Regions from separate parts of the Thermanaerosceptrum fracticalcis genome, predicted to be linked through region 2. Evidence: riboswitches for the same ligand, from Rfam matches in the RefSeq annotation. Region 2 holds a riboswitch; each other region holds the start of a gene.
The links. A riboswitch is a leader RNA that binds a small molecule or an ion and turns the genes downstream of it on or off. The one in region 2 is predicted to bind lysine.
Positions count from the first base shown of each region.

Region 1: another riboswitch for lysine. It lies ahead of dapB (4-hydroxy-tetrahydrodipicolinate reductase); the one in region 2 lies ahead of dapA (4-hydroxy-tetrahydrodipicolinate synthase).
Region 3: another riboswitch for lysine. It lies ahead of BR63_RS12865 (diaminopimelate decarboxylase family protein); the one in region 2 lies ahead of dapA (4-hydroxy-tetrahydrodipicolinate synthase).

Region 1 covers NZ_CP045798.1:941,402-945,675, forward strand. Annotated here, with positions in the region: gene BR63_RS04940 (aspartate-semialdehyde dehydrogenase) at 1-877, opposite strand, end outside; gene dapB (4-hydroxy-tetrahydrodipicolinate reductase) at 1,129-1,917, opposite strand; lysine riboswitch at 2,129-2,311, opposite strand; gene BR63_RS04950 (YlmC/YmxH family sporulation protein) at 2,413-2,688, opposite strand; gene BR63_RS04955 (hypothetical protein) at 2,717-3,043, opposite strand; gene BR63_RS04960 (dUTPase) at 3,126-3,491, opposite strand; gene BR63_RS04965 (M16 family metallopeptidase) at 3,513-4,274, opposite strand, start outside.
Region 2 covers NZ_CP045798.1:2,181,861-2,186,134, reverse strand. Annotated here, with positions in the region: gene trhA (PAQR family membrane homeostasis protein TrhA) at 1-168, shown strand, start outside; gene BR63_RS11180 (response regulator) at 729-1,517, shown strand; lysine riboswitch at 1,770-1,953, shown strand; gene dapA (4-hydroxy-tetrahydrodipicolinate synthase) at 2,285-3,166, shown strand; gene BR63_RS11170 (NADH peroxidase) at 3,842-4,274, shown strand, end outside.
Region 3 covers NZ_CP045798.1:2,531,889-2,536,162, reverse strand. Annotated here, with positions in the region: gene BR63_RS12880 (GNAT family N-acetyltransferase) at 1-164, shown strand, start outside; gene BR63_RS12875 (DUF4392 domain-containing protein) at 199-1,098, opposite strand; gene metF (methylenetetrahydrofolate reductase [NAD(P)H]) at 1,212-2,096, opposite strand; lysine riboswitch at 2,384-2,562, shown strand; gene BR63_RS12865 (diaminopimelate decarboxylase family protein) at 2,667-3,920, shown strand.

The DNA of each region.
Region 1 (4,274 bases), 1.2 Mb from region 2:
TTAGGCGGCCCACAAATACTTCATCGTGGTCTGAAGCCTTAAGGGGCATGGGATAGATGTTCTTATCAGGTTCATCCATTAGGATGACACCTGGACTATCCGCCAGAACTTTTCGCACAAGGGGCAGCGGTATTTTTTCCTCTGTTTCAATATAAATAGATTCAGAGTGGCTTCTAATGACCGGAACCCGTACGGTTGTGGCCGTGATGGCAATGTTTTTGTCATCGAAAATTTTATGGGTTTCTTTTACCATTTTCATTTCCTCTTTGGTGAAGCCATTATCCTGGAAGACATCAATATGAGGGATCAAATTATAAGCGATTTGATGGGGAAATACTTTGGGCTGAATGTTGGAGGAATCATTTATCTGTTCATATAATTCATCAATGGCTTCTTTTCCTGCTCCGGAAACTGCCTGATAAGTGGAGACAATGATGCGTTTTATCGGTGAGATATTATGGATGGGTTTTAGGGCCATGCACATAATAATCGTTGAGCAATTAGGATTGGCAATAAGCCCTTTGTGGTTATTTAGAGCATGGGGATTTACTTCAGGTATCACCAGGGGAACATCATCATGTAAACGGTAGGTGCTGCTATTGTCGATGACTACTGCACCTTGCCGGAGGGCTTCAGTGGCGTACTCCTGACTGGCTTTCCCGCCGGCGAACAGTGCCACGTCCACTCCCTTAAAAGCCTGGCTGTTGATAGTTTCAACCTGATGTTCTTTGCCTTGAAAGCGAATTCTTGTGCCTTTAGAACGCTCTGTAGCGAACAATTTTATATGTTGTATATAAGGTCTTGTTTCTAAAATTTTTAATATTTCAGTACCTACAGCACCGGTGGCGCCAACAACTGCTATGTTCAATTTCTTCATTTTTGCATACCTCCATTTATTAAGTATTTTTGAAGCTTTCCCGAAAGATTGACGTATGCCGAAGTCCGGCTCCTGGCAAATCTTATATAGGTTTTGATATTTAACTACTATTGTATCACCCTTCGTGTATACGTCAAGGACAATTGTCTACGCCACGTGAACATCAATAAATATTATGGTTATAAATAACAATATGAATTATTCGATATTGCTAAACTTCTCATCGATGAGGAGCCGTCGCGTAAAAGCAATTAATCCAGGATATTTTCCAGCCCGATTTTCAGCCCCCTCAGGCATTTCACCTTTCTGACGGCCAAAAGAATGCCAGGAATAAAGGACTCTCTCGAAAATGAATCGTGACGTATAGTCAAGAGTTCACCTATACCGGCAAATAATACTTCTTGATGGGCCACCAGGCTCTTTAAACGGACACTATGAATGTTTACACCGTAAAATTGTCCACCCCGGCTGCAGTTATCCATTTGCACGGTTTCGCATATGGGAGAATTGGTATATCTCATGGCACAAGCTGTAGCAATGGCTGTGCCCGAGGGGCTATCAACTTTTTTGTCATTGTGATATTCAATAATTTCAGCCTGGGAGAAATACCTGGCAGCATCTCTCGCCCATTTCATCATAATGACAGCACCCAGGGAGAAATTAGGTGCCAAAAAAGCCCCTGTACTGCTGGCTTGAGCCAAGCTGTCAATCTCACTCATTTCTTCTTTAGAAAATCCAGTGGTCCCCACCACAACAGCAATACCCTGCTTTAAGGCAAGGGTAATATTCTTTTTGGCAGCTTCTTTATGGGTAAAGTCGATAATGACATCGGGTTGTGCTGTTTCGATAATGGACAGAAGATCATCATTAACTTGGACCCCCAATGGTTTCAAACCAGTTAATTCACCGATTTCTTTACCCACATTTTGCACATCACACGCACCGACAAGCTGTATATCGTCAGTTTTAGATATCCCCTTGATAATCTCCTGCCCCATCTTGCCACAGGCGCCTACTACTACTGCTTTAATCATGCTCATGCAAGCCACCTTACCTTTCCTCTAAATTATTTTATTGAGCAAATAATTAGGTGCTCATCGATGAGGACCTAATTATCAAATAGATACTCAACTAACAGCAGTATATGCGGACAGCAATATTGTGTGCCTCCCTTATGAAGAGAAAACGAAAAAACAGCTAAAGGGTCTACCTCTAGCTGTAAAAAGCTATAGTACCTCCTTCCTCTGCCCGTAGTGAGATAGTGCTCCACCTGGTAACGGGCCCTTACCAGATGACAGTTCTGCATTTCTTCAATGCAACCCCAGCATAGAGACCTGGATAGTCATCTACACTTCGGCGGATGCCCCTTTCCACCGGTTCATAGTGTCCCCACTCCCCGGCTTACTCTTGACAATCCGCGCCCCTACCCCACTCTTTTTGAGTGAGGTATCTTATTCAATTTTATTGTGTATTGTATACTAATATGTAAAATATGTCAATGATGGTGGTAAAATTTTTGTGGTGGTAAAATTTTTCTAATAGGGATATTTTTTATAACGCATATGGGATTCATCCAGCTCCACGATAATAACCTCAGAACCGATTTTACGAACGGCTTCCCAGGGTATGGTAAGATTATTTTTATCCCAAAGATTTAAAAGGCCGCCTTTGCTTGGTAAAATAATGGATTCAATGTTGCCGGTTTCCGCGTGAATGACTAAGTCGGAATCGGCTACCGTCCCCAGCCTGGCTCCGTTTTGGATATTGACAATATCTTTCCCGATCAGGTCAGTTAGTCTGACATTGTTCACGAATCTCACTCCATTCAAGTTTAGCGATCTACCTAAATCTGCGCAGCAAACTTAAAAACAGCGGTTGTAAGATGGCAATAACAATAGCTGCCAGTGCCAATGGATCAATTAAGAGGTTATCATAGATACACACTTTTTCCGGTAGTGACAGTTTTAGGAAAGAGGTAAGCAGTACCAGTGACAGATAAATCCCCCCGGCGATGGCCACCAGTTCACCTAAAGCGATAGAGGCCGGTGAGGCTACCGTACTTTCCACATTCTCCACACCGCGGGTCTTTTTAAGCCTCACTCTTGTGCGTACAGCCCAGGCCACAAGACCAATGAGAATTAAGGCTAGTATCCCCTTAATCAACATAAACATCCCCTCCTCTATTTAGAATATTATGCAAACTAGCCTCTCATAATGATAGAAAAAGAAAGAAGTAAGGAGTTTATCCTTACTTCTTCATTTCATATCCGGTTTTAGTGGACGTTCCGTCCTGCCTGCGGTGATTTTCTTTATTTTTGTCCATATACCTGGCATAAAGTTCGTCGGCAGTCATGCCCGTTTTAATACACATGCTGATGAGAAAATGTAAAATATCCACCAGTTCCTCTTTTACTGCCTCTAAGTCGATTTCTTTACGATTTTTCCACCATTTATAGTTGATTTCATTGAGCAGTTCTGCAACTTCTACATTAATGGCCATACATTCTTTTTGTAACCATGTTTCCAGGTCAAAATTAAGCTTACGTCCTTCTATCACTTTTTGGTCAAAGTTAGCCTGTTGTGCAAAAATGGCCTTCAGTTTATCCTTTTCCAACTTCTCTTCTCCTCCCCGGCCTTACCTGAGAAAATTATGCAAGTTTACCGGTTTTTCCAAAGGACCTATGGTACTTAAGGTAAAATGATAATTGTTAAACAAAGTGTTGGCAATGGATTTTACGTCTTCCAAGGTCACAGCAGATATTCTTTTTACTACTTCTTCGGGTGTAATGATTCTATTGAGGCATAGTTCAGTACGGCCGATTCTGGTCATACGGCTGCTCACACTTTCTAATCCCAAGTATAAGTTGCCTTTTATTTGTTCTTGGGTTCGCCGCAGTTCCCTTTCCGTGATACCATTTTCCATAATATCTGAAACTTCCTTGATTAACAGCCTGATAACTTCATCGTATTTCGCAGGGCTTGTGCCGGCATAAAAGGTGAATAGTCCCGTATCACAAAAGGCCGAGTGATAACTATAGACAGAATAGGCCAGTCCTCTTTCCTCACGGATAGACTGTACCAGGCGTGAGGATAAACCGCCGCCTAATACATTATTTAAGATATAAACGCTGTATATTCTTTCGTCACCCTGGGGTAAACCGGCCGTTCCCAAACAGATCTGGACCTGTCCCGTATCCCTGGAAATGTTGGATGTATCGGCATGGGTACTTCTCGGCGGAACCAGCCCCTCCGGTTTTTTGGCGGGTTTAATTTTTGCAAAAATCCTGGCAATCTTGTTTTGCACAGTTTGATGGTCGATATTGCCCGCTACGGCAACCACAATGTTATTTGCCGTATAATGCTTGTCCATATAGTTGATGATATCATTGCGTGTAAT
Region 2 (4,274 bases):
CCTCAAGGATTATTTACCTGGTTATTAACAGGTGGCTTGATGTATACCTTTGGTGTAATCTTTTATTTATGGAAAAGGATACCGTTTAATCATGGGATATGGCATTTGTTTGTTTTGGGTGGGAGTACAGTTCATTACTTAGGATTCTTATTTTATTTAGCTTTGTAATGATGCCTTGGCATTGTTTACCTTGGACGTTATCGGTACCTACTGTGGCTCCTTTTACATTAATTTAAAGCCATTCTTGTTAATAATTTTCATACAAACGTCTAACACCGCAGGGTCGTACAAAATCCCTCTATTTTGTGAAATTTCTTCTAATGCCTTATCTATATCTAGAATCGGTTGAGCCATATAGACTTTGTAATTCCTAGGAATCATAAATTCCTGTGGTATACCACCGGTATTTGTACATAACAGATTCTTTACCATAAGAAGCATAGAATACTAAATAACCGCTAAAAGTAATTATTATTAACATAACAGAATCGAATCATTATTGAAATTGTCTAAACTTGGCAGGAATTCTAAATTAATTGTTGAATCATTATTTGATTGAGATAGTCGATGATAGCGTATTACTCGGAACTATTAGCGTAGGAGTAGCCTGTTTCCCGGAAGACGGGGCTACAGGTGAAAAAACTTCTTAGGGCAGCTGGTGCCGCTATGTACCGGGCCAAGGAAGCTGGCCGGGACCTGTTCTACTTTTTAAGGAGGTAGAAAAGTAAGTGTCAACAGAAAAAAAGGTTTTGATTGTAGAAGATTCCAACATAGTTCGCCTGGAAGTAAAGCGAACCCTGGAACAGTACGGCGTAAAAGTATTGGAATTAGTCAATGCAGAGGACCTCTTTCGTTTCCCAAAACGCTATCAGGAGGTAAACTTGATTATCCTGGATATCACCCTACCAGGGATGGATGGCCTTACTGCCCTGGAAAGGATGCGTTCCGAGCAAGCGTGGGCCTACCTGCCGGTCATTATACTTACAGGTCGTGCAGATCGGGTCACCGTGCAAAGGGCTTTAAAAGCTGGTGCCGTTAACTACATCCGGAAGCCTTTTACCAAAGAAGGTTTACTGGAACGGGTAGAGGGCGTCCTTGGACCCTTGGTTCCCCCTGAGGATAACAGGGAGGCTTGGACCGAGGCCGAATTAGAAGAGCAGGTCCGCAATGAGGTCAAACGGGCCCAGCGTGGCGGTAGCTTACTCTCTTTACTAGAGATTAGGATGCCGGATGAAATGCGGAGCTTACCCCACTTAAAAGAACTTGTCAACCTCCGGAATAAAGTGAAGGAGCAATTGAGAGAAATAGACTCCGTATTCCTTACCAGGAAACGCAATCTGCTGCTGGTTTTACCGCTTACTGGTGCTGAAGGAGCAGCAGTGGTAACAGAAAAATTTCGCAAGTGGTTTACTGAGCAAGGGATCCAGAAAATAGATTTAGCCCTAGTGACTTTTCCAAAAGACGGTGTTAATGAACAAGAACTCCTAAATAATTTGGGAAAAAAACTGTCTGGCTAATGCGAGTACATTACGCTGCATATCTAAAAATTAAGGATCTACCATTAATAAATGCGGCAGTAGTGCTGACTGGGCCTGCCAGTGAGAGGGTGTTGCTCCTGAAGCCGAATTGTATGCGGTCAAGGTATTAAATGCAGCGGGCTCTGGGTATATTTCCGATATTATTGAAGGACTTAATGAGTTTTGATTGACGTGTAATTTTAATTCATGCTATAATGTGCAAAAACCTAATATTTTTTACCTCACTCCCAAGAGTGAGGTAGGGGTCGCGAATCGCCAAGAGTAATCCAGGGAGTGTGGCAACGAGGAACTGGACCAAAGGGGCGTTCGCCGAAGTGTGGAAGACCGGCCAAGGTTTCACGCTGGGACTGCATTGAAGAAGTGCAGGACTGTCATCTGATATGAGCCCGTTATCAGATGGAGCACTATCTCACCAGGGGCAGGGAAGGGGGGTAACCAGAGCGGTTACGCTAAAGGTTAATGCCTTTAGCTTTTTTTGTAGTCATTTCTTAATCTGTAGAAGGTTATTTCAAGTGACTCCCTTTGCACCTTTAACTTTTTTATGCATATACTGCTTCTAGTTGCAGGGTCAGAAGCAGGAAGGGGGTCCTCATCGATGAGTATCTAAGGATAATTCGAATTTATATGAAAGGTTGGGTTAATGCTGGCTAGTTAAGAAAAGGGGCAGCAACAAGGACGGTATAAATTTTTGACGATGACAAAGAGAGAAGTAATTAATGCTATAGAAGGAGAGGAGCTGTTATTTAATGAGTAAATTTCCCCGAATGATTACGGCTATGGTGACACCTTTTAAAGATGATTTAAGCGTGGATTATGAGGGTGCACAAAAGTTAGCTCTGTACCTCATCGAATCGGGTAATGACGGTCTTGTTATTGCAGGAACTACTGGGGAATCTCCTACCTTATCTCTAAAAGAAAAATTAAGTCTCTTTACTGCTGTTAAAGAGGCCGTCGGAAACAAGGGGCAGATTATTGCCGGTACAGGGTCTAATTCCACGGCGGACAGTATTTACCTGACACAGGAGGCCGAGAAAATCGGTGTGGACGGGATTATGGCTGTTGTACCTTATTATAATAAACCTAACCAGGAGGGTATGTACCAGCATTTTAAGGCCATAGCGACTGAAACCTCACTTCCCGTCATGTTATATAATGTCCCCGGAAGAACCGGGACAAATTTATTGCCAGAAACTGTGGCCAGACTTGCAGGCATAGGGAACATTGTAGCCTTGAAAGAAGCTGCGGGGAATCTTGACCAGGTCTCCACCCTAAAGACTCTTCTCCCGGAAGATTTCTTAATTTTTAGCGGAGACGACAGCTTAACTCTTCCCATGTTATCTGTAGGTGCTTATGGTGTGGTAAGCGTAGCAGGCCATCTTATAGGAAATTCCCTTAAAAAAATGATTGATTCATACATGAGCGGTGATGTTCATCAGGCTAGAGTTATTCACCAGCAGCTTTTTCCTCTTTTTAGGGCAATTTTTGTGACGACTAACCCTATTCCTGTGAAGAAAGCTTTATCTCTTTTGGGGTTACCTTCAGGTAAGCTGCGCCTCCCTCTGGTTGAAGCTTCAGCAAAAGAAACGGAAACCATAACAGAAGCTTTAACTAAGCTAAATCTTATTTAATTTATTTCGTTTAGAGAGATGCTCTTGGGGTTTAATGCAATAAGTACGCTGGCGGAAGAATCGAAAGGTCCTACGAAGATCGTTGGAAAGGCCGCTATGATTTAGGATCTATTGCAGGAAAATTCGCAGGTTTTAATCGTTGTCAACATTAACTGTACCTTCCATTAGGAAAGAAATGAGCGCTTCACAAAACCACCTCTCAGGATGGAAGCTGTTGAGGTGGTTTTGTGTGTTTAGGACATTCAAAAAAAGGGAAATGATGTTGGCGACATTGGGGACGGTTCGTGTATAAACTGGATGAATGTATTTACTCTTCGGAAATATGACTCTTTGGAAGATTTGGGAGTTTCTTTGAGTTCATAGCACATATCGATCTCTTGCTCATAGTGATTCATGGTTTACCTCCTGATTTTTTAGATGTTTTGCGTGTTACACTTCTATTGCATCAAAAACAGGAGCGTGGCTTTTGGAATATTTTAAATTTTAAACCAGAAAAGACGGAAGACGTAGTATTGGATGGATCTGGGGTGAGAATATGCGACAACGAGAACCGTCCCCTTTGTCGCAGCACACTAAGGTAATTTCTTATGAAAAACCTCTTGACAATTATAGTAATTGTTACTATTATTAATATATAAACATTAAGAATTTCTTAATATACAAGGAGGAATTACAATGAAAAAATTTATGTGCAGTGTATGTGGTTACGTACATACAGGGGAGTTTGCGCCTGAGAAATGCCCCCAATGCGGTGCTGTAGCTGAGAAATTTACTGAAAAAGCAGAAGGTAGAGATTTAAATTGGGCTGATGAGCATAAAATTGGTGTTGCTAAGGGCTTAGATCCTGAAGTTGTGCAAGCTTTAAAGGACAATTTTACGGGTGAGTGTACAGAAGTTGGAATGTACCTGGCGATGAGCAGACAGGCGGACCGCGAAGGTTATCCCGAAATTGCTGAGGCATATAAAAGAATTGCTTTTGAAGAAGCAGAGCATGCGGCAAAGTTTGCAGAACTGCTGGGAGAGATTGTTACCGCCGATACCAAAACAAATCTGACCATGAGGGTGCAAGCAGAGCATGGTGCCTGCCAGGGCAAGAAGGATCTGGCCA
Region 3 (4,274 bases), 350 kb from region 2:
TCCTGCACTGCGGCAGAGTGCCTGTGGCTTTAGTTTCCAATTATCTGGAGGATGAAGAATCCCATCACTATGGGGTTTTGATGGAATGGAAAAATCCCTTTTTGCGACAAGAGAACCGTCCCCCTTGTCGCATAAGCCAAAAAAAACGGCTGCAAACCTTTTAAGGGTGGCAGTCGTTTTTTCTCGTTTTTTGTTCTCTTAGAAGGATACGGCTTTTTTCTCCTTTAGTAACTCCATTTCTACTATCTGATGGAGCTCGTCCAAGATTGCCAAATTTATTTCCAGGCTTAACCCGTCCACGGTCATCTCCCGCTTTTTGCTGCAGCCGTCAATGGCTCCCTCTTTCACCAGGGCAGCTAACAAATCCTTTTCCATTTTCCTGTCGTGGAGAAGGTTCTTTCCGGAAAGCAGGGAAAGGGCGGCTGTGAGGCCGTGGCCTCCCCAGTTGGAGACCCCCGTTACCAGCACATAATCGGCCCTGGTAACCGCGCAGATCTGGGTACCGTTAGAAACAGAGTTTTGAATAATGTCGGCTATTTTCCCCATACCCAGTTCATTGCCCCCGTCCCCTACTGCAGCGGTAGGAATACCAAGCTCCGCCGCTTTAGTAAAGAGGGGATCGGTATTTGGTATAAGATAGGTTAAATCTTCTCCTCGCATGGAGTAAAAGCGTCCATCCCGGGCCCGTCCGGGGCGCTCGATGGCTACAATCATGGATGGCCGGTATTTATTGATCAAATCTACACAGAAAATTTCGGCCCCGTCATAAGGGACGACTTCAAGGGGTGAGGAAAGGCCCTTAAGAGTGGAGCCCGCCTCTAATAAGGGACTGGAGTATTGATCTGTGATCAGAACAGCATTTTTACCCAATTCCTCCAAAGCTCCTGCCAAAGAGAGGGCGCCCAGCGGACCATCTGTTTCTCCTATAAGAGTGTCTTTTATGCCAAAGCCTGTAACAATAAGTACTGTTGTACTGTCCATCAGCTTTTCCGCGGCCCTGGCCAGGTCTCCGGGAATGAGAGCAGCTTTTCCCAGCCCTCGCCCGCCTAAATCTTGGCAGATAAGTTCCTCAATTTTGGTGAAGTCTGATTTACGCAAGTGCCGCAACTCCTTGTATTTTTTTCCAACAAACAGTTATTATCTATATATAATGGTTGAACACGGCAAAGGGTTGATATAATACAGTATACTTGTTGCACAATTTAGGAGAATTAGGTACTGATCACTGACCGGATCGTCGACATATTTTCTACGATTTTCCTGGTAACCTCCGGGCGGTTCATGGTATAGATGTGGATACCGTCCACACCCCAGGAGAGCAGGTCGATGATCTGCTCCGTAGCATAGGCGATACCCGCCTCTTTTAGTGCTTCCGGATTATGCTCATACCGCTCCATAATCCTGATAAACTTTTTGGTCAAAGAAGCTTTGCAGAGAGAAGTGATACGTTCGATCTGTTTTCGGTTCAGGACCGGCATAATCCCTGCAGTAACGGGTACGTTGATACGGGCCCTTGCCATATGATCCAAAAATTCATAAAAAATTTCATTATCAAAGAAGAGCTGGGTGATTAAGAAGTCCACACCCGTATCTACCTTTTGTTTTAGATAGCTTAAATCTTTTTCGATATCATCACACTCCAGGTGCCCTTCGGGGTAGCAGGCTGCACCCACAGAGAAGCTGCCGAGGCTCTGGATGTGAAGGATAAGGTCTTTGGCGTACTGGTAATGGAGAGGGTCGGGAAACTTAAAATCAGGATCCTGGGGTAAGTCGCCCCTTAGTGCCAGGATGTTTTCTATACCATTGTCTTTGAGGCTATTAAGGATGCCCTCGATTTCCTGTTTGGTGGCGGCGATGCAGGTGAGGTGGGCCAGGGCTTCCAGGCCGTACTTGTGTTTAATCAGGGACGCTATCTCTACTGTCCTGTTGGTTGTGCTGCCGCCAGCCCCATAGGTAACACTGATAAAATCGGGTTTTAAATCCTTTAGGCCCTCGATGGTGTTGTAAATGGTTTCAATAGGACTATCTTTTTTGGGAGGAAATATTTCAAAAGAAATCACAGGTTTCTTAGTTGCAAAAATATCTTTGATCAACATGGCGGCACCTCCGGAAGTTTATATATAGGAAAGGGGACACACCTGCTGAAGAGCGGGCAGTTCCTTGGAGACAGGAATGTCCCCAACGTGGTGAAAGGGGACACACCTGCTGAAGAGCGGGCAGTTCCTTGGAGACAGGAATGTCCCCAGTTTAATTGTGATGAATTGTAATATATTTATCAGGTGCTGTCAATATAAGCCACCACATTTTGCCATAATATTTGAACCTCAATGCCGTCAAAATATATCTATTGACAGACTTCGAGCTCTGTTGCACAATAGAATAAATTAATGGTAGAGGCGCGGCATATTATGAGTACGTATCGGGAGCAGGCCGGCGATGACGGGTACGGAAAGGAATGGCCGCCGAAGTGAAGGTTTTCAGGCCGGGGACCTTTGCTGGGCTTGTGTTGAATAAGCACAAGACTGTCACCCAATATTTTTTGGGTGGAGCGCTATTTCGTACAGCAGGGCAGGGGCAGACCTTTGCCTTATGAAGCAGCTTGCGGGAAGTGCTCGTAAGCTGCTTTTTTGTTTATATAGATGAAAAATATAGAGGAGGAAATTTACGTGGCCGAGAAAAAGTTGCCTTTTACCAAAGCACAGCTGGAAGAGATTATTAAAGAGCACCCTACTCCCTTTCATATCTATGATGAAAAAGCCATCAGGGAAAATGCCAGAAGACTGATTCAAGCCTTTGCCTGGGCCCCCGCCTTTAAAGAATATTTTGCCGTGAAAGCTACCCCTAATCCCTATATCCTGAAGATCTTGCGGGAGGAAGGCTTCGGCGCCGACTGCAGTTCCCTGGCAGAGCTGGTCCTGGCCGAAAAGGCAGGCATAGTAGGAGAGAATATCGTCTTTACCTCAAACGACACACCGGCCGTGGAATACCAGAAAGCCTTTGAACTGGGGGCCATTATCAACCTCGATGATATCAGTCACATCGACTACCTGGAGAAGCATGTAGGAATTCCTGAAATCATTTCCTTCCGTTATAATCCCGGCCCTCTGCGTGAGGGTGGGAACTCAATCATCGGCAATCCCGAAGAAGCCAAATACGGCCTTACCCGGAAACAGATCTTTGAAGCCTATAAAATCATGAAAGAAAAGGGTGTCAAACGTTTCGGCATCCATACCATGGTGATTTCCAATGAACTGGATCCCAACTATTTTATCGAAACCGCCAATATGATGTTTGATCTGATCATCGAACTTTATCGTACCCTGGATATTCGCATTGAACTGGTAAATTTCGGCGGCGGCATCGGTATACCCTACCGGCCTGAACAGGAAGTGGTAGACCTGGAGTACATTGGCCGGGGGATTAGGAAGGCCTATGAGGAGAAGATCGTGGCCAACGGCCTGCACCCCCTGAAACTGGCCATGGAATGCGGCCGCATGATCACCGGGCCTTATGGCTACCTGGTGGCTATGGTCCTCCACAAAAAAGAGATTTACAAGAATTATGTAGGGCTGGATGCCTGCATGGCCAACCTTATGCGTCCCGGTATGTACGGCGCTTACCATCACATCACCGTAGTAGGGAAAGAAGACTGGCCTTTGGACCATACCTATGATGTCACCGGCAGTCTCTGTGAGAATAACGATAAGTTTGCCATTGACCGCCCTCTGCCCAGGATCGATATCGGGGATATTGTGGTTATCCACGATACCGGTGCCCACGGGCACGCCATGGGCTTCAATTACAACGGCAAACTGCGTTCTGCCGAACTGCTCCTAAAACCCGACGGCAGTGTAGAATTGATCCGTCGGGCGGAGACCCTGGAAGATCTCTTCCAGACCCTGGATTTTTCCAGGCTGTAATTAAATTATCCAGCAAAAAATCAGGCCGGAGGAGACTTCGGCCTTCCAACTTTCATCCTGAAAAATTAAAGGAATGATTGGTATGAAGTTTAGCTTCCCCAGGAAATCTATTACATATTTGTCACGGTTTTATGACAACAATTTGTCATTGACAAGTTAGCAAAAGATATTGTTATAACAGGGAGATTTTTATATTGTTATTTTATACATACAGAGCTGAAGAGTACGGCTGTTGTTTTAACAGAGTTTGAGCTGAATCTTAAATATATAAAAATTTAGTCGAGATATGACATGTTATATCAGAAAAATTCGAAAAAAAAATAAAGGAAAAATTTATAATCCAACGAACAGTAT